4 regions of the Streptomyces dangxiongensis genome follow, and region 1 is predicted to be linked to each of the others. Evidence: riboswitches for the same ligand, from Rfam matches in the RefSeq annotation. Region 1 holds a riboswitch; each other region holds the start of a gene.
The links. Region 1 has a riboswitch for cyclic di-AMP ahead of D9753_RS08860 (M23 family metallopeptidase). Riboswitches for the same ligand answer to the same signal wherever they lie in the genome.
Positions count from the first base shown of each region.

Region 1 (5,272 bases):
CACGCGAGTAGATGACCGAGTACGCGTACTCGAGGTAGGAGCCACGCATCTCGTCCACGACGTCGATGTCGAGGATCCGCTCCTCGTACGAATCGTCGGGCGGCGGGGTCTTCGTGCTGCGGCGGGCCATCGCTGCCGGCTCCTTGCTGAAGCGACTGACTGATCTGACGCGGACCATTGTGGACCGCCGCACTGACAGCCCGGGCCACGACCCGGTCTCCGTCGGCCCGGCCGGTGCCGGCAAGCCCTCCGGAGACGGGTCGCACGCAGGCTACGCGATCCGCTGTGGGCGTACGTCCCGCGGGAACTTCGCCAGGGCGCCGCACGCTTTGCATACAGTGGCAGGAACGGCAGGAAAACCGCGGTTTCTACGACCGCCTCCGCTCGCGAAGGGACGTACATGCCCATGGGTCACACGACCACAGCCGAGGCAGGCTCCGGGGGCCTGACAGCGACCGAGCACCGCCTGGCCAACGGTCTGCGCGTGGTGCTCTCCGAGGACCACCTGACCCCCGTGGCGGCGGTCTGCCTCTGGTACGACGTCGGTTCCCGCCACGAAGTCAAGGGGCGAACCGGCCTGGCTCACCTCTTCGAGCACCTGATGTTCCAGGGTTCCGGACAGGTGAAGGGCAACGGCCACTTCGAGCTGGTGCAGGGCGCCGGCGGCTCCCTCAACGGCACCACCAGCTTCGAGCGGACCAATTACTTCGAGACCATGCCCGCCCACCAGCTGGAGCTGGCGCTCTGGCTGGAGGCCGACCGTATGGGCTCCCTGCTGGCCGCCCTGGACGACGAGTCCATGGAGAACCAGCGGGACGTCGTCAAGAACGAGCGCCGCCAGCGGTACGACAACGTGCCCTACGGGACCGCCTTCGAGAAGCTGACCGCCCTGTCCTACCCGGAGGGCCACCCCTACCACCACACGCCGATCGGCTCGATGGCGGACCTGGACGCGGCCACCCTGGAGGACGCGCGCCGGTTCTTCCGCACCTACTACGCGCCGAACAACGCGGTGCTCTCCGTGGTCGGCGACATCGACCCCGAGCAGACCCTCGCCTGGGTCGAGAAGTACTTCGGTTCCATCGCCTCCCACGACGGCAAGCCCGAGCCCCGCGACGGTTCCCTGCCGGACGTCATCGGTGACCAGCTCCGCGAGGTCGTCGTGGAGGAGGTCCCCGCGCGCGCCCTGATGGCCGCCTACCGGCTGCCGCACGACGGCACGCGCGCGTGCGACGCGGCCGACCTCGCCCTGACCGTCCTCGGCGGCGGCGAGTCCTCCCGGCTGTACAACCGGCTGGTGCGCCGCGACCGTACGGCCGTCGCGGCCGGCTTCGGCCTGCTGCGCCTGGCCGGCGCGCCCTCGATGGGCTGGCTGGACGTGAAGACGTCCGGTGACGTCGAGGTGCCGGTCATCGAGGCCGCCATCGACGAGGAGCTGGCCCGGTTCGCCGAGGAGGGCCCCACGCCCGAGGAGATGGAGCGTGCCCAGGCCCAGCTCGAGCGCGAGTGGCTGGACCGGCTCGGCACGGTCGCGGGCCGCGCCGACGAACTGTGCCGGTACGCCGTCCTGTTCGGCGACCCGCAGCTCGCCCTCACCGCGGTGCGGCGCGTCCTGGAGGTGACCCCCGAGGAGGTGCGGGAGGTCGCCGAGGCACGCCTGCGCCCCGACAACCGCGCGGTCCTCGTCTACGAGCCGAAGTCCCCGCAGGCCGTCGAGGACACCGGGGTCCCCGAGGACCCGGAGCAGGAAGCGACCGTAGAGGCGGGCCGCGACGAGACCGAGAACGAGGAGACGGCCAAGTGACCGAGCTCGCCACCATGGAGTTCCACCCCCAGCCGCAGCCCGGTGAGGCCAGGCCCTGGGCCTTCCCGGCCCCCGAGCGCGGCACCCTCGGCAACGGCCTGACGGTGCTGCGCTGCCACCGCCCCGGCCAGCAGGTCGTCGCCGTGGAGGTGCTGCTGGACGCACCGCTGGACGCCGAGCCCGCCGGCCTGGACGGCGTCGCCACGATCATGGCGCGGGCCTTCTCGGAGGGTACCGACAGGCACTCGGCCGAGGAGTTCGCCGCCGAGCTGGAGCGCGCGGGCGCCACGCTCGACGCGCACGCCGACCACCCCGGCGTCCGGCTCGGCCTGGAGGTCCCGGCCTCCCGCCTGGCCAGGGGCCTCGGCCTGCTCGCCGACGCCCTGCGCGCGCCCGCCTTCGCCGAGAGCGAGGTCGAGCGGCTGGTCCGCAACCGCCTGGACGAGATCCCGCACGAGCTGGCCAGTCCGGCGCGCCGGGCCGCCAAGGAACTCTCCAGGGAGCTGTTCCCGGCGACCTCGCGCATGTCCCGCCCGCGCCAGGGCACCGAGGAGACGGTCGGGAAGATCGACGCGGCGGCCGTACGCGCCTTCTACGACCGCCATGTGCGGCCCGCCACGGCCACCGTGGTCGTCGTCGGCGACCTGACCGGCACCGACCTGGACGCGCTGCTCGCCGACACCCTGGGCGCCTGGACCGGCACCCCGGGCGAGCCCCGTCCCGTGCCGCCGGTGACCGCCGACGACGCCGGGCGCGTGATCGTCGTGGACCGGCCCGGTGCCGTCCAGACGCAGCTGCTCATCGGCCGCGTCGGGGCCGACCGGCACGACCGGGTCTGGCCCGCCCAGGTGCTCGGCACGTACTGCCTCGGCGGCACCCTCACCTCCCGCCTGGACCGCGTCCTGCGCGAGGAGAAGGGCTACACCTACGGCGTGCGCGCCTTCGGTCAGGTCCTGCGTTCGGCGCCGGACGGCACGGGCGCGGCGATGCTCGCCATCAGCGGCTCGGTGGACACGCCGAACACCGGCCCCGCGCTGGAGGACCTGTGCGAGGTCCTGCGCACGCTCGCGGCGGAGGGCCTGACCGACGCCGAGCGGGACGTCGCCGTGCAGAACCTCGTCGGCGTGGCGCCGCTGAAGTACGAGACCGCCGCGGCCGTCGCGAGCACGCTGGCCGACCAGGTCGAGCAGCACCTGCCCGACGACTTCCAGGCGACGCTGTATCAGCGGCTGGCCGCCACGGGCACGGTGGAGGCCACCGCGGCCGTCGTGAACGCCTTCCCGGTGGACCGCCTGGTGACGGTCCTCGTCGGTGACGCGTCCCGGATCAAGGCGCCGGTCGAGGCGCTCGGCATCGGCGAAGTCACCGTCGTCGCCGCGGAGTAGAGGCACCGGCGGACACGTCGGCGCTACGCGCGCGTGGGGCCCTGCCGACCTACGGGTCGTCAGGGCCCCTGCTGTTCCACTCGTTCACTCAGATGCCCGTTTTGGGGCGGAGGTTGCCTGTCTGCCGTGTGGGATGCGCTACAAAATCCCGGATCTGTTTGAGGAGTCGAAGGGGGCCGCCGTACCGTCATGCGGGCTGTTCGTCAGGCACTGCGCCGCACCCGCGGCACCGGACAGTCATCGCCGAGTCCCCGTAGGCGCGAGCCAGGGGAGCCGGGGACCCACCGTCCCTGGGGTGAATCGGGCGCCCGCGCGTGAGCGAGGGGGCCCGTAGGAGACCTTCCTGCTCCGAACCCGTCAGCTAACCCGGTAGGCGAGAGGGAAGGAAAGGACCAGCCACTTCATGGCGTTCATGTGCGCCCCCGGGAAGCACCGCAAGCCCGGTCGGGTCAAGCGCACCACCGCTCAGGCGGCCGGCGTCGCGGCCCTCACCACCACCGGTGTCATCGGCACCCTCGCCGCGTCCCCGGCGCTCGCCGCCGACAGCTCCGTGGAGCAGACCGGTCTCACGCCGGTCCTCACCGTGAACGACGACGTCGCCCAGCAGATCGACGCGCAGGCCGCCGCCCAGCAGCAGGCCGCCGAGCGGAAGGCGGCCGAGGCGGCCGCGGAGAAGGCGGCCGCCAAGAGGGCCGAGGAGGTCCGCGAGGCGCGGATCCGCGCCGCCCGCGAGGCCGAGCGCAAGCGGCTGAACGCCTTCGTCATCCCGATCGCGCAGTCGTATGTCTCCACTGGCTACCAGGCCAGCAGTTCCCTGTGGTCCTCCGGTTCGCACACCGGCGTCGACTTCCACGCGGCCAGCGGCACCTCGGTCCACGCGGTGGGTTCCGGCACGGTCGTCTCCACGGGCTGGGGCGGTGCGTACGGCAACCAGATCGTGATCCGGATGGCCGACGGCATGTACACCCAGTACGGCCACCTGTCGTCCATCGGTGTCACGGTGGGCCAGCAGGTCGTCCCGGGGCAGCAGATCGGCCTGTCGGGCGCGACCGGCAACGTCACCGGCCCGCACCTGCACTTCGAGGCCCGTACGACCCCCGACTACGGCTCGGACATCGACCCCGTCGCCTACCTGCGCAAGCACGGCGTGAACGTCTGACCGGACGGCCGCCCGCACGGCATCCGAAGCCCCGGCTCACCGAGCCGGGGCTTTCGCCTTTTTCGGTGGTTCTCTTCCGGTGTCCGCCGGACCCGCTGACCAAAAAATATTCATGGATGACGCCCTGCCGTCGGAAATTCGGGTCCCTTGGAATAGAGTCGCGGGAACACGCGTCCATCGTCGGCGTTTCACGGGAATTAAGGCGGAGGTCGGTCATGCGTATTCCGGCGCACTCGGTGTGCACCGCTGTCCGGGACGACATCGTCGCCGGTGTCCACGAGCGCGGCAGCCGCCTCACCGAGGAAGTTTTGGCCCGCCGCTACGGCGTCTCGCGCGTCCCCGTCCGCGAGGCCCTGCGCACCCTGGAGGCGGAGGGCTTCGTGGTGACGCGCCGGCACGCGGGCGCGTGCGTGGCCGAACCGACCGAGCAGGAGGCCGCCGACCTGCTGGAGATGCGGCTGCTGCTGGAGCCGCTGGGAGCCGCCCGGGCCGCGCAGCGGCGCACCGAGGCCCACCTGAAGGTGTTGCGCGGACTGGTCCGGCTGGGGCAGGAGCGGGCCAGGAGGGGTGGCAGCGAGGATCTGCGCGCGCTGGGCGGCTGGTTCCACGAGACGCTCGCCCAGGCGTCCGGCAGCCCCTCGCTGACCTCGGTGCTCACCCTGCTGCGGCACAAGATCGCCTGGATGTACGCGGTGGCGACGCCGCTCGGCCCGGTGGAGTCGTGGGCGGAGCACGGGGCGATCGTGGACGCGGTGGCGCGGGGGGACGGCGAACGTGCGCGGGCGCTCACCGCGCTGCACACCGAGCGCGCCACCGGTGGCCACCGGCTGCGTTTCTCCGCCGCCGCGGAGCGTGTGAGGTCTTCGCAACGGGCCGTAAACATGACGGGCCCGCGGAATTAACACGTACGCCGTATACAAAGGA
Region 1 is NZ_CP033073.1:1,997,172-2,002,443, reverse strand. It holds gene D9753_RS08875 (DNA gyrase/topoisomerase IV subunit A) at 1-130, opposite strand, end outside; gene D9753_RS08870 (M16 family metallopeptidase) at 401-1,804, shown strand; gene D9753_RS08865 (M16 family metallopeptidase) at 1,801-3,189, shown strand; cyclic di-AMP (ydaO/yuaA leader) riboswitch at 3,421-3,580, shown strand; gene D9753_RS08860 (M23 family metallopeptidase) at 3,593-4,348, shown strand; gene D9753_RS08855 (GntR family transcriptional regulator) at 4,564-5,250, shown strand.

Region 2 (5,272 bases), 2.7 Mb from region 1:
GGCACCCCAGCGCAGGGCCTCGGAGAAGGACTCCGCGCCGATCGGGGCGATCATGAACTCCTGGATGTCCACGTTGGAGTCGGCGTGCGAGCCGCCGTTCAGGATGTTCATCATCGGCACCGGCAGCAGGTGCGCGTTCGGGCCGCCCAGGTAGCGGAAGAGCGGCAGGTCGCTGGCCTCGGAGGCGGCGTGGGCGACGGCGAGCGAGACGCCGAGGATGGCGTTGGCGCCGAGGGAGCCCTTGTTGTCGGTGGCGTCCAGGTCGAACATGGCCTGGTCGATCAGGCGCTGCTCGGTGGCGTCGTAGCCGACCAGCTCCGGGCCGATCTGCTCGATCACGGCGAGGACGGCCTTCTCGACGCCCTTGCCCTGGTAGCGGTTCGGGTCACCGTCGCGCAGCTCGATGGCCTCGAAGGCGCCGGTCGAGGCGCCGGAGGGAACGGCGGCACGACCCGTGCTGCCGTCGTCGAGGCCGACCTCGACCTCGACCGTGGGGTTGCCTCGGGAGTCCAGGATTTCCCGGGCTACGACGACGTCGATGGACGGCACGAGCATCTCCTTCTTGGATGTGACGCTGGAAGTGCGGGGCTGTGTGCCTTACGGCTGTGCCTTGCGACTAGAGCCTAACCGTCCAGGGGCCGTCGGCCACCGACCGACCGTCCCGTGGACAAGGCGACCGTACTTTTGTTTCTTGTCGAAACAAAGAGCTTGGGGCAACGGGCTCCGCGAAAAGGGCCGCCGACAGCAGAAAGCCCCGCCCGGTGCGTACGGGGGAACACGCACCGGGCGGGGAGCCCGTGGGGACGGGGACCCCCTCACGAGGCGCTCGGCATGGGGGCCGGGCCGCGAGGGGGCTGCGGCTCCGTGCGGAGCCGGGGTGTCACTTCAGGTGCAGCTGCTGACCTGGGTAGATGAGGTTGGCGTCCTCGACGACGTCCTTGTTCAGCTCGAACAGCTTCGCCCAGCCGCCCCGCACGTGCTGCGCGGTGGCGATGGAGCTGAGCGTGTCGCCGGTGACGACCTTGTACTCGCCGTCGCCCTTCTTGACCGTCTTGCCGGTCGGGGTGGTGACGGTCTTGCTCTTGTTCTGACTCGGGCTCGGGGTCTGGCTCGCGGACGCGGCCGGGCGCTCGGCGGAGCGGGAGGCGGCCTGCTGGTCGGCGGAGCGGGTGGTGGTGCCGGCCGAGCCCGAGGTGCTGGTGCCGGCCGAGTCCGAAGTGGTGGTCGGGGCGGAACCGCCGGAGGACGCGCCCGACAGGCCCGTGCCGCAGACCGGCCAGGCACCCTTGCCCTGCGCGGCCAGCACCTTTTCGGCCACGGCGATCTGCTGCGCCTTGCCGGCCTTGTCGGCGGTGGCGGCGTACTGCGTGCCGCCGTACGCGGCCCAGGTGGAGGCGGAGAACTGAAGGCCGCCGTAGTAGCCGTTGCCGGTGTTGATGGACCAGTTGCCACCGGACTCGCACTGGGCGACGGCGTCCCACTCGGAGGAGGTGGCGGCGGAGGCGGTGCCGGTCGCCATCAGCGGGGCGGCGACGGCGGCGCCGGTGACACCGGCGAGCGTGATGGCGCGAACGGCCTTGGACGGACGACGGTGCTTGCCCTTGGCGGAAAACAGCATGAATCTATCCCCTCACCGACGCCTGCGAGGTGAGCTGTCGGGTTCGGGCCGGTTGAGTTGCCCGGCCGCACCCTCGCTGTGTGCGAGGTGCGGCTTCACCCCCAGCCGGTGCCAGCCTCTTCAACTGCTGGTCCCGGCACTTACCTTGGGTCCCCCGCTCCTGCCTGCGGCGCTTGACGCGACGACTGTTCCCGGGCAACCGCTGGCAGGATTCGGCGTTGCGACTGCCGGGGCTCGTGGTGACGAGCGATCTCGACCGTAGACACGTGATCCACGGAATTTCAAAGACGATCAGGGCTTCTGAGACTCATCCCACACTTTCGCCAAAACGGACATCAAGCGCCAAATGAGGCGTCAATTTCCCCTATTCGGCGCCCGTTTCGTCCCCGACTTCGAGGGTCTGACCGGCAGTGATGCGGTTCGGGTCGGTGCCGATGGCCTTCTTGTTGCCGGCATAGAGCACCCGCCATCCTCCGTCGACCTCAAGGGAGTCGGCGATGGAGGCCAGGGAGTCGCCCGCGCGGATCGTGTAGGTGTCCGACTCCCGGGTGGCGTGCCGGCCGGACAGTGCGGGACTTTGACCGTTTGTCGCACTTTCGTCCGCACTCGTGCCGCGATGACGCCCGGCCGCGCCGAGGCTGCCGGTGTCGACCAGGCTCCAGGAACCGGCGGCCTGCTGGGGATTGTCCTGATTGCCGGCATCCGGGGTTGCCGTGGGCGAGCCGTCCACCCCCTGTGAGGCTCCGGCTCCGATGTCCGACGGGGCGGACTTGTCGGACTTGGGAGTGTCGGTCCCGGTGGAACCGGTGGTCCTGCCCGCGCCCTTGCCCGGCTTCGCGCTCGGCGTGGTGGCCGTGCCCGAGGAGGAACCGGCGCCGGAGCCGGAGCCGGTGTCCGAACCGGTACCGGTGGAGGACGGCGAATCCGGCGAACCGGACGTGCCGGAAGTACCGGAACCGTCGGAGGTGCCGGTCGAGCCGGTCGTGCCGGTCGAGTCCGACGTGCCGGACGAGCCCCCGGTGTCATCGGTGCCACCGGTGTCACCCGACCCTCCGGAGCCGCCGACGCCCGTGTCGACGTCCACCGAGCCCGAGTTCGAGGTCAGCCCGGACAGCAGGGCGCAGGTGGCCCACGGTGTGGTGCCCTTGGTGGCGAGGATCTTCTCGGCGACGGCGATCTGCTGGGAGCGGCTGGCCTGGTCGGCGCTGGCCGCGTACTGGGTGCCGCCGTACTTGGCCCAGTCGTCCTGCGAGATCTGGAGGCCGCCGAAGTACCCGTTGCCGGTGTCCGCGCTCCAGGAGCCGCCGCTCTCGCATTCGGCGACCTTGTCCCAAGTGGTGCCGTCGGCCGCGTGGGCGCCCGCCGCGCCGAGGAGCGGAATGGCGATGGCGGAACCGGTCACGCCGGCCGCGACGAGGAGGGCCGGAGCCTGACGGGGGCGACGGTGTCGGCCGTTCCCGGAGAGCATGCAGGAGCCTTTCGAGCGACAGCAGGACCGGCACGGCGAACGGTGCCCGCCGCGCTGAGGGGTGAACGTATCGGCAGACGATCGCTTGTCACAAGTTAATGCCGCACAGATCACGTGAAGATCACAGAGTTGAACGTCCGTCATTTCCCGTGCGACGGCGGCCCTCAGGCGGTGGGCGTGAACTCCACAGGCAGGGTGCGCAGGCCACGCATGATGAGCCCGCCGCGCCAGCGCAGCTCGGCCGGGTCCGCGGCTAGACGCAGGTCGGGCAGGCGGGTGAGCAGGGTGGCGAGCGCGGTCTGACCCTCCAGCCGGGCGAGCGGCGCGCCGAGGCAGTAGTGGATGCCGTGGCCGTAGCCGAGGTGCTGGTTGTCGCGGCGGGCGAGGTCGAGCACGTCCGGGCCGTCGAACCGCTCCGGGTCCCGGTCGGCCGCGGCGAGGACGACGAGCACCGGATCGCCCGGCGCGATGTCCTGCCCGCCGACGGTGAGCGGCTCGGTCGCGAACCGCCAGGTGGCCAGCTCCACCGGGCCGTCGTAGCGGAGCAGTTCCTCCACGCCGGTCTCCAGCAGGTCCCCTTCCCCGCGCACCAGGGACTCCTGGAGCAGCCGGCGCTGCCCGGGGTGGGTGAGCAGGGCGTAGGTGCCGTTGCCGATGAGGTTGACCGTCGTCTCGAAGCCGGCGAACAGCAGGATGAAGGCCATCGCGGCGGCCTCGTTCTCGGTGAGGTGCTCGCCGTGGTCGGAGGCGCGGATCAGGCCGGAGATCAGGTCCTCGCCGGGCGCCGCTTCGGCGGGCAGCGCCGCGCGCTTGCGGTGGATCAGCTCGGCGAGATAGCCGCGCATCTTCTTCACCGACCGGGCGACCCCGCCCCGGGGCCCGCCGCCGTGCCGGATCATCATGCCCGCCCAGTCCCGGAAGTCGTCCTGGTCCTCGCGCGGAACGCCGAGCAGGTCGCAGATGGCGTAGATGGGCAGCGGGAAGGCGAAGTCGTGGATGAGGTCGGCGGATCCCGTCGTCGCGAACCGGTCGATGAGGTGGTCGGTCAGCTCCTGCACCCGGGGTGCGAACTCGGCGACCCGGCGCGGTGTGAACGCCTTGCTGACCAGTCTGCGCAGCCGGGTGTGGTCCGGGGGATCGATGTTCAGCAGGTGCGTCATCAGTTCGGCCTTGCGCTCGCCCGGGATGCCGGTCTTGCCCCTGGCGTGCGCGGGCTCGTCGTGATGCGCCGGGTTCTTGCTCAGCCGCTGGTCGGCCAGGGCCTGCCGGGCATCGGCGTACCGGGTGACGAGCCAGGCCTCGACCCCGCTCGGCAACCGCGTGCGGTGCACGGGGGCGTGCTCGCGCAGCCAGGCGTAGGCGGGGTAGGGGTCGGTGGCGAACTCCCATGTGAAGAGGGCGGGCGCCGGGCCGTCGGGGCGGAGCTGGTCGGTCACTCCCCGACGGTATCCGGCTCGCCGGGGGGCGCGCGGCGGGGTGTCGGGCAAGCGCTTGCGGATCGGCCGTGTGTGCCGCGCGGCGCACGCAGCTCCGGGCTCCTGCCCCGCCCGCTCCCCCGCCGGTACCTCCCCGTACCGGCCGCCGCCTCCGGGCCGGCGCCATCACGGCCGGCGTCACTGGGACGGCGTCACTGGGCCGCCGCCAGTGCGGGCGGCGTCATCGCGGACGGCGTCACCGGGGCCGACGCCGTCATGGCCGGGCGTCACCGGGACGGCGTCACCGGGGCCCACGCCATCTCGGACGGCGTCATCGCGGACGGGTGTCACCGGGCCCGCACCCGCCCCCTGTAGCGAGGGTGCTAGGCGGACAGACCCTCGGCGGTCCGTATCGCGTCCCGGTACACCCGCGCCGCCGCCCGCAGCGCCGCCTCGGGGTCGATGCCGGCCGCCTCCGCACGGACCGCCAGCGCCAGCAGTTCGTACCCGATGCCCTCGCCGCGCGGCAGGGGTACGTCCAGGTCCGCCGTGCGGGTGCGGGAGGCGAGCTTCGCGGCGAGGGCCAGGCCGGGCTGGCCGAGGGGCACGCCGTCCGTGACCGAGGCACGCCGCTTCTCCTCGGCCTTGGTGCGCCGCCAGTGTTCCTTGACGTCCTCCGGGGTCTCGGCCGTCTCGTCGCCGAAGACGTGCGGGTGCCGGTGGACGAGCTTGGCGACGATGCCGCCGGCGACGTCGTCGACGGAGAACGGC
Region 2 is NZ_CP033073.1:4,656,284-4,661,555, reverse strand. It holds gene eno (phosphopyruvate hydratase) at 1-549, opposite strand, end outside; gene D9753_RS20970 (LysM peptidoglycan-binding domain-containing protein) at 881-1,618, opposite strand; cyclic di-AMP (ydaO/yuaA leader) riboswitch at 1,623-1,800, opposite strand; gene D9753_RS20965 (LysM peptidoglycan-binding domain-containing protein) at 1,983-3,086, opposite strand; gene D9753_RS20960 (cytochrome P450 family protein) at 3,251-4,522, opposite strand; partial or broken gene D9753_RS20950 (nucleoside triphosphate pyrophosphohydrolase) at 4,885-5,272, opposite strand, start outside.
Region 2: linked by a shared signal. The riboswitch ahead of D9753_RS20970 (LysM peptidoglycan-binding domain-containing protein) and the one ahead of D9753_RS08860 (M23 family metallopeptidase) in region 1 are both predicted to bind cyclic di-AMP.

Region 3 (5,272 bases), 1.3 Mb from region 1:
CCCCGTCCCTGAACTCTCCGCCGGTGCCCGGGGTGTGTTCCCGCCCCGAGGACTCGTCCTTCCCCTCGGTGACCTTCGCCCCCTTGGGCGGGGTGAAGTCGAAGGTGGAGGCGGCCGGTTCGGCGAAGGAGACCCGGGTGAAGCCGGCGTCGACGACGGCGGCGCCGCCGCCGCTCGGGGTCAGCGTGAACTTCAGCGGCAGGCCCGTCCGCGCGTCCACGGCGATGCTGATCGCGCCGACGGTGGTGCCGGGCTGCCTGGGCTTGATCAGCAGTTTGTAGGCGTCGCGCCCGGCGACCTGGGCGGTGCCGTCGACGGTGACGGACGTCGTGTCGTCGACCGACTTCAGGGCCTTGTCGGCGAAGTCCTTCGGCGTGGCCGGCGCGGTCCCGCGGTGCCTGCCGGAACCGGCTCCGGTGGAGTGGTGAACCTCGTTGCTCTTGCTGTCGTAGCCCCAGACGTCCTTGCCGTCGTGGATCAGGCTGTACTCGGCGCCGCTCTCCAGCAGCGACAGCTTCTGCCGGTCGGGGCCGTCGGCGGCGACGCGCAGGGTGTGCGTGCCGGAGGCCAGCTCGGTGAGCCTGGCCCGCGGGTCGGCGGACGAGCCGTCGCCGGAGTCCTTGCCCGCCCCGGAGAGCAGGCTGTTCTCCAGGCCGCCGAGTTCGGGCAGCCCGAGGTCGGTGCTGATCTTCACGGTGCCGGACAACTGCTGCACGTCCGACCTGGCGATCTTTTCGACGAGCTGCTGTGCGCTGATCTTCGGCAGGTCGGGGTCACCGGAGTCGGCGAGCGCCGGGACGAGCCCGATCGTGGCCGCGGCCACCCCCACCACCGCGACCGGGACGGCGTACCGGGCGGCCTTGCGCCGGCCGGGACGCGGGTCCTCGTCGCGCGCGCCGCCCACTGCGTCGTCGGATGCGTACGGTGCCATGTGTGCCTTACCTCCGTCGTCGGCGGCGGCTGTCCTCACGCTGGTCCACCTGAGCCGCCATTCTCACCCGAATCGGTGAGGGAGTGGTGATTTCCGTAGTGACCATCTGACCAAATCGGCCGCGGGGAAGCGTCAGCCCTCGGGGCCAACTCCGTGTACGCCTGCGGTATGACATGCGAAGGCGGCATCTCCCCCGACCCGTAGGGGTCGTGCGGGAAGACGCCGCCCGAAGCGGGTCCGGCCGGTTCAGCCGGCGCGGTGCACCACCGCGTCGCACAGTTCGAGGAGCGCCGCCTTGGCGTCGCACTCCCGCAGTGGCGCCAGCGCGGCCCGCGCCTCCTCCGCGTACCGCACGGTGTCCCGGCGGGCCTGCTCCAGCGCGGGGTGCGCGCGCAGCGCGGTCAGCGCCTCGGCGTGCCGGGCGTCGTCGCTGAGGTCGGAGTCCAGCAGCGCGCAGAGGGCGAGGTCCTCGGTCAGGCCCAGCCGGGTGGCCCGCTCGCGCAGCCGGAGCACGGGGAGGGTGGGGATGCCCTCGCGCAGGTCGGTGCCCGGGGTCTTGCCGGACTCGTGGGAGTCCGAGGCGATGTCCAGGACGTCGTCGGCGAGCTGGAAGGCGACGCCGAGCCGTTCGCCGTACTGGGTGAGCACGTCGACGACCGTGTCGTCGGCACCGGACATCATCGCGCCGAACCGGCACGACACCGCCACCAGGGAGCCCGTCTTGCCGCCGAGCACGTCCAGGTAGTGCTCGACCGGGTCGCGGCCGTCCGAGGGGCCCGCGGTCTCCAGGATCTGGCCGGTGACCAGCCGTTCGAACGCGAGGGCCTGCACCCGGACCGCCTCGGGGCCGAGGTCGGCGAGGATCTGGGAGGCGCGGGCGAAGAGGAAGTCGCCGGTGAGGACCGCGACGGAGTTGCCCCAGCGCGTGTTGGCGCTGGCCACGCCGCGTCGCACGGCCGCCTCGTCCATGACGTCGTCGTGGTACAGCGTGGCCAGATGGGTCAGCTCCACGACCACGGCGGACGGTACGACACCGGGCGCGTAGGGGTCGCCGAACTGTGCCGCGAGCATCACGAGCAGCGGCCGGAACCGCTTCCCACCGGCCCGTACGAGGTGCTGCGCGGCCTCCGTGATGAACGGGACCTCACTCTTGGTGGCCTCGAGCAAGCCTTCCTCGACAGCCGTCAATCCGGCCTGGACATCGGCTTCCAGAGCCTGGTCCCGCACGCTCAGCCCGAACGGCCCGACGACGGTCACGAGGGGTCTCCTGTCTGCTGCTGTCTGCTGGCGATCACACGGTTTGTCGATAGGTCGCTGCCCTCACTCAACTCAGCGTATCCGGTCCTCTTTCGATCACCGATAGCGCCCACCGGTCCAGCCTGGGCGGTATCGGACCGGAACGGGCATGAGTGTGATCAGGTAGTAGGAAGGGACATTTATCGACTTAACGGCAATTCCGTACTCTGTCGTGACCTCTCCCCTCCTTCCGCCCGCCCCCTTTCGGCCACCCACCCGCACCCGTGGGTTCGACCGCGCCGCGGCCCGGATTCCTCCGTCGCCGGACTCCGGGGCGGGAATGCGCCGATTCCCTCTTGTCTGTTTTGCAGCAATTTGCCATTTAGTGAATTAGGTCACGCGCCGACCCGGCCGCCCCGCCCGTCCAAGCCCTCCCGAACCCTTGCCCCGTGGGCGAGTTGAGGATTGGCGACCGCAAAGGATCAAGTACCCCATACGACGTCGATCAAGGTCAAATGGTGCGTTGTGTGAACTCGGCACTTGTTCCCGACATGTGCTCTCGCATACGTTCCCGGCCGTCGGGCGGACGCCTAATCCTGCCGCCGCCCGCATCACCCATCGACGAACTCATTCGTACGGCAGGAGCGGGGGACCCAGGTAGGCCGCCGGACCGGAACGGCACACGCCGCGCCGGAACGGCTAGGGGTGAAGCCGTGCCTCCTTCAGGGCACGGCCGGGCGCCTCCCCGCCCGAACCCGACAGCTCACCTCGCAGGCGCCGGAGAGGAACATCGCCATGTCTGCCGTCGCTCAGCACCCCCGCACCCGCAACAGCCGCCTCGTCCGCGCCCTCACCGCCGCGGCCACCGGCGCCGCCGTCCTCGCCCTGCCGCTCATCGGCGCCACCGGCGCCGCCGCGGCCACCACCACCGCCACGAAGGCCACCACCCCCGCCGGCTACCCGAACACCCTCGACGGCTGGATCCGCGAGTCGCTCGCGATCATGGCGCAGAAGGGCATCCCGGGCACCTACAACGGCATCTACCGCAACATCATCCGCGAGTCGTCGGGCAACCCGTCCGCCATCAACCTGTGGGACTCCAACGCGGCAGCGGGCATCCCGTCCAAGGGCCTGCTCCAGGTCATCGACCCCACGTTCAACGCCTACCACGTGGCCGGAACGTCGTTCAACATCTACGACCCGGTCGCGAACATCACCGCCGCCTGCAACTACGCGGCCGCACGGTACGGCTCGATCGACAACGTCTTCGGGGCGTACTGACCGGCACCGGCGGCGGGCGCTGCTGACATCCCGGTCAGTCGGCCGGGAACAGTCTCTCGAGGACGACGGCGACACCGTCGTCCTCGTTCGACAGAGTGACCTCGTCCGCGACAGCCCGCAGTTCGGCGTGGGCGCCGGCCATCGCGACGCCGTGGCCCGCCCAGTCGAACATCGGGATGTCGTTGGGCATGTCACCGAAGGCGACGGCCCGTTCGGCGCCGATCCCCAGCCGCTCGGCGGCCAGCGCGAGCCCCGTCGCCTTGGTCACCCCGCTCGGCTGGAGCTCCACGGTCCCCGGCCCCGACATCGTGACCGTCGCCAGCGAGCCCACCACCGCACGCGCCACGGCCGCCAGCTCGTCGTCGGACAGGGCGGCATGACGCAGCAGCACCTTGCTGATGGGCGCGGACCACAGGTCGTCCCGCCGGCCGACCCGCAGCGCGGGCAGCGTCGGATGGGGCATCCGGTAGCCGGGCTCGATGAGTGTGAGCCCGTCCACGCCGTCCTGGTCGACCGCCGCGAAGACCTGCCCCACCTCCGCCTCGATCTTGCCGAGCGCGGTTTCCGCCAGCTCCCGGTCCAGCCGGACCGACCACAGCAGGCGGTCGGTCCCGGCGTCGTAGAGCTGCGCGCCCTGCCCGCACACCGCGAGCCCCGTGCGGCCGAGATCCGCCAGGAGCGGCCGTACCCGCGGGGCCGGGCGGCCCGTCACCACCAGGTGGCGGGCACCGGCCCACGCCACCCGCGCGAGCGCGGCGAGCGACCGGTCGGAGACGGTGTCGTCGCCGCGCAGCAGCGTCCCGTCCAGGTCGGTGGCGATCAGGGCGTACGCGGGGGTGGGTGCCATGATCAGAGAATACGGACACCGCACCCCGCCGACTCACCTGTCTCGTCCGGCACTTACCTGCTGACCGGCCCCGACCGGCCGGTTCCGGCCGGCCCCCGCGGGCTCCTGGACGCCGGTCCCCCAACCGGCTCCGGCACCGGCTGCCCGGACGAGGAGGAGCGGATCAGGACGGGGGTGGGACGGCCCCGGACGCAGGCGGCACGGCCCCGGACGGAGGCGAAAGGGCCCCTGGTGGAGGCGGAACCGGTGCCGGGCCCGGACGGAACGCCTCACCCGTGGGCCGCCGCCAGATGCCTCGCCAGGCGCGGGGAGGCGAACTCCGTCCCGCAGACGAAACGCATCACCGGGCCGTACGAGGAGGCCGCCGGCAGGCCGGTGAAGTACAGGCCCGGCACCGAGGAGACGTAGCCGGGGCCGAGTCTCGGCGTGCCACGGCTCACCGCGAGCCGGGTGCGCAGTCCGGGGCCGAGGAAGTCCATCGCCGCGAGGTCGACGCGGTAACCGGTGGCGGCGATGACGTGGTCGGCGGTGAGCCGCTCGGTCCGCCCGGCGTGGGTGCGGACGATGAGCACGGGACTGCCGTCCGGGGCCTCGGCGCCCACCACCCGCTCGACGTCCCGCACCCGCACACCGCTCTCGAAGCGCTCGCGCAGCCACCAGGCGCCGAGCGGGCCGAGGACCCGGCGGACCAGGTAATGACGGGTGGACTCGGGCAGGAAGCGGTACGGGTGCGGGTGATGGCTGAGCGCCCACAGCGACCAGGCGCGGCCGAACGGGGACCGGGGCCGGAACGCCGGCTGCCGCCAGGGCGGGCTGCCGAAAGCGACCCGCCCGCGTCCCCGGGCGACCACGCGCACGCGTGCACCCGCCTCGGCGGCGAGCGTCGCCGTCTCCAGCGCGGACTGGCCGGCGCCGATGACGATCAGCTCGCGGCCGGCGAACCGGCCGAGGTCGTGGTGCTGGGAACTGTGCGAGAC
Region 3 is NZ_CP033073.1:3,330,707-3,335,978, forward strand. It holds gene D9753_RS14740 (LolA family protein) at 1-931, opposite strand, end outside; gene D9753_RS14745 (polyprenyl synthetase family protein) at 1,178-2,188, opposite strand; cyclic di-AMP (ydaO/yuaA leader) riboswitch at 2,777-2,959, shown strand; gene D9753_RS14750 (transglycosylase SLT domain-containing protein) at 2,963-3,448, shown strand; gene D9753_RS14755 (HAD family hydrolase) at 3,483-4,295, opposite strand; gene D9753_RS14760 (FAD-dependent oxidoreductase) at 4,565-5,272, opposite strand, start outside.
Region 3: linked by a shared signal. The riboswitch ahead of D9753_RS14750 (transglycosylase SLT domain-containing protein) and the one ahead of D9753_RS08860 (M23 family metallopeptidase) in region 1 are both predicted to bind cyclic di-AMP.

Region 4 (5,272 bases), 2.2 Mb from region 1:
AACCCCCGACTGCCATGGTCATTCCTCGCCCATACCGGCCTGACCATCCGCCCACCACACCCACCGAACTTACGAAAAAATCAGTAGGTACATTTCGCGATCACCCTCGGCTTCACCCACGCGATCAGACGGACACGCGGCTGACCCCAACGAGCCGAGCCTCTTTGAGGCACCGCGTACAGGAGTCGCCGCCGTGAACGCGCGGGTCAGCATCAGAGTTGAGGCATTTGCTGATCTTGAAGGTTCGCACCACGGGAACGAGGCCGAGCCGACGCCCCCAGGGTGCCCGGCGAGCGGGCCGGCGTCTGTAGGGTCGAGCCTATATTTTGTGATCTTGGATGGATCTGCATGCGTGACCCATCCGGGGATGTTCTGCGCAGGTCATTCGAGGTGTCCTGCGTGAGCGATGCGTGAGCGGACGGTCCGGCAGGAGCTGTCACACACCGAACCCCGACGCACGCTGAACTCTCCCTGACCAGGCGGTTCCGGACGCCGAGGCAGCGTCCGCAACCACTCGTCATGCTTTGGTCAAGACTTTTAATCCATTGGTTGTGGGTTCGAGTCCCACAGGGCCTACGGCTGCGGGGGAGGGGTTACCCCCTCTGGCCTGCCACGCAGCGCCCGGGTCGACTTCGGTCGGCCCGGGCGCTGCGGCGTTTTCGGGTCCTGCGGGAGCCGGACCCGATGAGTGCGGTGCCCTTGTCCGCGTATCGGGCGCGGACTGCTGACCGGCGCCGATCGCACGGACCCGCCCGCCGGACTGCTCGCTCGCTCCACATCACCCGCCCCGTCAGACCGTCAGTTCCGGCAGCTCCGTCAGTGGCAGGGTGTGCTGGGTGTGGAGGACCTTCGCGCGCAGGTAGCGGACGTTGTGGTCCGTGGGGAAGACGCCGGTCGGCACCCGGTCCCGCACGGCGACGCCCAGGGCGCGCAACTGTCCCGCGTTGTCGGGGTTGTTGGACAGCAGGTCCAGCTCGCTGACGCCGAGGGCGGTGAGCATCTGCGCGGCGGCCCTCGCGCGGCCGGGCGCCGCAGTCGCAGCGGGCCGAGCCGAAGGCGTCGCCGGTCACCTAGTCGGCGCAAGGCGACGACCGTCGGCGCCACGGCACGTCCTCCGCCGCGGTGGCGCCGCCGTCCTCCCCCTGGAGGCCGCGTGCGATCCCCGCGCAGATCTCCTCCAGTTGCCCCACCTGCTCCGGGGTCAGCCGGTCGAACAGGGTGGTGCGCACCGTCTCGACGTGGCCGGGCGCCGTACGCTCCAGTACGGCCGTCCCTTCGTCCGTGAGCACCGCGAGCGAGCTGCGCCGGTCCCGGCCGGAGCTCTCCCGGCGCACCAGGCCGTCCCGCTCCAGCCGGGTCACCACGTACGTCAGCCGGCTTCGCGTGATCTTCAGCGTCTCGGCGAGATCGGTCATGCGCAGTCGCCGGCCGGGGGCCTCGGAGAGGTTGGCCAGCACGGAGTAGAACAGGTGCGGCATGCTCCCCTCCTGCTGGAGCTGGCGGTCGATCGCGTCCTCCAGCAGCCGGGACGCGGCGAGGTAGGCGCGCCAGGCGCGCTGCTCCGGCGGAGTGAGCCAGCGGGTCGTCATGCCGCCAGTGTAGATTTGTTCCAAATTTGAACCAAGACTTCGGCCGGTCCACCGGGCCGCCGCGAGGGAGTACGCCGATGCCCCTGCCGTACGTACTGCTGTCCGCCGCCGTCTCCCTCGACGGCTTTCTGGACGACACCGGCCCTGAGCGGCTCCTGCTGTCCGGCCCGGCCGACTTCGACCGGGTCGACGCGGTACGGGCCTCCGTCGACGCCATCCTGATCGGCGCCGGCACGATCCGCGCCGACAATCCGCGCCTGCTGGTCAACTCCGCCGAGCGGCGTGCGGCCCGGGTGGCGGCGGGCCGGCCGGCGTACCCGCTGAAGGTGACCGTCACCGCCTCCGGGGACCTCGACCCCGGCGCCCACTTCTGGCACACCGGCGGCGACAAGCTCGTCTGCACCACCGATGCCGGTGCCGCCCGGGCCGCCCGGCTCCTCGGCGGCACCGCCGACGTCGTCGCGCTCGGCCCCGCGCTGGACTGGCGGGTCCTGCTGGAGCATCTGCACGACGTGCGGGGCGTCGGGCGCCTGATGGTCGAGGGCGGAGGGCAGGTCCACACCCAGTTGCTCCAGCAGGACCTCGCCGACGAACTCCAGCTCGTCCTCGCCCCGCTCCTCGTCGGCGACCCCGCGGCCCCGCGCCTGTTCGGCCCCGGCGCCTACCAGGGCGGACGCCTGCGCCTGACCGACACCCGCCGCATCGAGGACGTCGTCCTCATGCGCTACGAGCCCACGGCCCCCGGCACCGGCCCGGTCGCCACGCCCGCCGACCGGCACTGGCTGCGCACCGCCTGCGAACTCGCCGCGCTCTGCCCGCCCTCCCAGACGGCGTTCAGCGTCGGCGCGGTCCTGGTCGCCGCCGACGGTACGGAGCTGGCCCGCGGCCACTCCCGTGAAGGCGCCGACCCGGTGGTCCACGCGGAGGAGGCGGCCCTCGCGAAGACCGACCCGGCCGACCCGCGCCTGCCCGGCGCCACGGTCTACAGCAGCCTCGAACCCTGCGCCCGCCGGGCCTCCCGGCCCGCCCCCTGTGCCGAGCTGATCCTGCGGGCCGGGGTGCGCCGGGTGGTCACGGCGTGGCGGGAGCCCGACACGTTCGTCGCGGCGGCCGACGGCACGGGCGTCCTGACCGGCGCGGGCGCCCGGGTCGTCGTACTCCCGGAGCTGGAATCCCTCGCCAAGGCGCCGAACGCGCATCTGCTCGCCTGACAGCACTCAGGGCCGGAATCCATTGGATTCCGGCCCTGAGTCTTCAGTAGCGGGGACAGGATTTGAACCTGCGACCTCTGGGTTATGAGCCCAGCGAGCTACCGAGCTGCTCCACCCCGCGTCGTTGTGTCTCTACTGTACGCCATCCACGGGGTGCGATGCACATCGGTTCCCCGGCCCCCGGCGACCGTCACCGACAGTGAGTGGGTGGGCGCCGTGCGGCAACGGCTGAGTCACCATCAAAGACGCGAATGACTCCTGTACGTCGGTCAACTCGTCCGGTTTGCAGGAGTCATGGCTGGTAAGTCCCCGGGTGTGAACATTAATGATCAAGACGGACGGCTTGGAAAGTGACTGGCAGGTCTATTAACGTTCGATAACGCAGCGCGGTCGTCCCAGCCGTCACCAGCGACGGCTCCGTGCGCACGCGCCGAATCCCGCAAGGGAACCGGGGAACCACCACCCTGGGGTGAATCTCGCGAACGCCGACGTGGAACTCATGGAGTCCACGACCGGTATACGCGCGTAGGAGACCTTCCTGCTCCGAACCCGTCAGCTAACCCGGTAGGCGGCGGAAGGAAAGGAGCACGCCCGCGTGGCGTCCAACCGGCCTGCCCCAGAAACCCCGTTCGTGCCGGCTCAGCGCGAGACCGAGACCTTCGGCTACGACGCCCACCGAGCCGACGAGGGCCCCTGGGAGGAGTGGAACCCCACCGAGGACTCCGTCGCCCCGGTCCGCGGCCGGCACCGCGTCGCCAAGCAGCGCGGCGGCTTCGCGCGCAGCTCCACCGTCCTCGGCGTCGGCGTGATCGCCGCGGTCGGCGCGGGCGGCATGGCCAGCGCCAACACCGGCAAGCCGCCGGTCTCCATCTCCCTGCCGGACCTGCCCTCCGTCGGCTCCCTCTTCGGCGACACCTCCACCGAGGCGCCCAGGACCGCCACGACCGCGCTGAGCAGCGTCGGCGTGGCCTCCGCCGACGACCAGCAGGGCACCGACGCGGGCGAGGCCCTGCGCAACCGGATCCTGGCCCAGGCCGAGCAGCAGCAGGGCCAGGCCGACAGCAGGGCCACCGCCGTCGCGCTCGCCACCGCCGAGAGGCAGAGCGCGCAGGCCGCCGCCCACGCCGAGGAGGAGGCCGCCGCGAAGGCGGCCGAGGCCAAGGACGCGGCGGAGGCCGCCGCCGCGAAGAAGGCGGAGCGGAAGGCCGCGAAGGAGGCCGAGGAGAAGCGGCAGGCCGAGCTGGCGAAACTGGCCGGGCAGTACACGCTGCCCACCTCCTCGTACACGATCACCTCGACGTTCGGCCAGGCCGGCACCATGTGGTCCTCCGGCCACCACACCGGCCTCGACTTCGCCGCCCCCACCGGCACCCTCATCAAGGCCGTCCACGGCGGCACGGTCACCGAGGCGGGCTGGGCCGGCGCCTACGGCTACCGCACGATCCTCACCCTCGACGACGGCACCGAGCTGTGGTTCTGCCACCAGTCCTCGATCAACGTCACGGCCGGTCAGAAGGTCACCACCGGCGAGGTCATCGGCCGTGTCGGCGCCACCGGCAACGTCACCGGCCCGCACCTGCATCTGGAGGTCCACCCCGGCGGCCAAGCAACCGGCATCGACCCGATGACGTGGCTGCGGGACAAGGGCCTCACCCCCTGAACGCCCCCTGAACGGGTGTTCGCCGGAACTCGGCGCCGGTGGCGGGGATGTGATCACCCGCCGTCGGCGTTGTAGTGACGTATGACCTCAACCACATCACCCCGCACTCTCGGCTCCTCCGATCTCCAGGTCTTCCCGCTCGCCCTGGGCGGCAACGTCTTCGGCTGGACCGCCGACGAACAGACCTCCTTCGCCGTCCTCGACGCCTACACGGCCGCCGGCGGCAACTTCATCGACACCGCCGACTCCTACTCCGCCTGGATCGAGGGCAACCAGGGTGGCGAGTCGGAGACGATCATCGGCAAGTGGGTCAAGGCCCGCGGCAACCGCGACGACGTCGTCATCGCCACCAAGGTCAGCCAGCACCCCGAGTACCAGGGCCTGTCCGCGGCCAACATCAAGGCCGCGGCCGACGCCTCGCTGCGCCGCCTGGACACCGACCACATCGACCTCTACTACACCCACTTCGACCAGCCCGAGGTGCCGGTCGAGGAGATCATCGGCGCGCTGGACGAGCTGGTGAGGGCCGGCAAGGTGCGGCACATCGCCGCCTCCAACATCAGCCCCGAGCGCCTGCGGGCCTCCCTCGACCATTCCGACCGCGAGGGCCTGGCCCGCTACGTCGCCCTCCAGCCCCACTACAACCTGGTCTCCCGCGACACGTACGAGGGCCCGCTCCAGGACCTCGCCGCCCGCGAGAACCTCGCCGCCGTCCCGTACTTCTCCCTCGCCGCGGGCTTCCTCACCGGCAAGTACCGCCCCGGCACGACCGTCGACAGCGCCCGCGCCGGTACGGCCCAGAAGTACGCGGA
Region 4 is NZ_CP033073.1:4,189,228-4,194,499, forward strand. It holds gene D9753_RS18745 (IS630 family transposase) at 1-87, shown strand, start outside; partial or broken gene D9753_RS18750 (GTP cyclohydrolase) at 791-1,018, opposite strand; gene D9753_RS18755 (MarR family winged helix-turn-helix transcriptional regulator) at 1,071-1,589, opposite strand; gene D9753_RS18760 (dihydrofolate reductase family protein) at 1,667-2,800, shown strand; tRNA gene D9753_RS18765 (tRNA-Met) at 2,848-2,921, opposite strand; cyclic di-AMP (ydaO/yuaA leader) riboswitch at 3,219-3,386, shown strand; gene D9753_RS18770 (M23 family metallopeptidase) at 3,396-4,460, shown strand; gene D9753_RS18775 (aldo/keto reductase) at 4,542-5,272, shown strand, end outside.
Region 4: linked by a shared signal. The riboswitch ahead of D9753_RS18770 (M23 family metallopeptidase) and the one ahead of D9753_RS08860 (M23 family metallopeptidase) in region 1 are both predicted to bind cyclic di-AMP.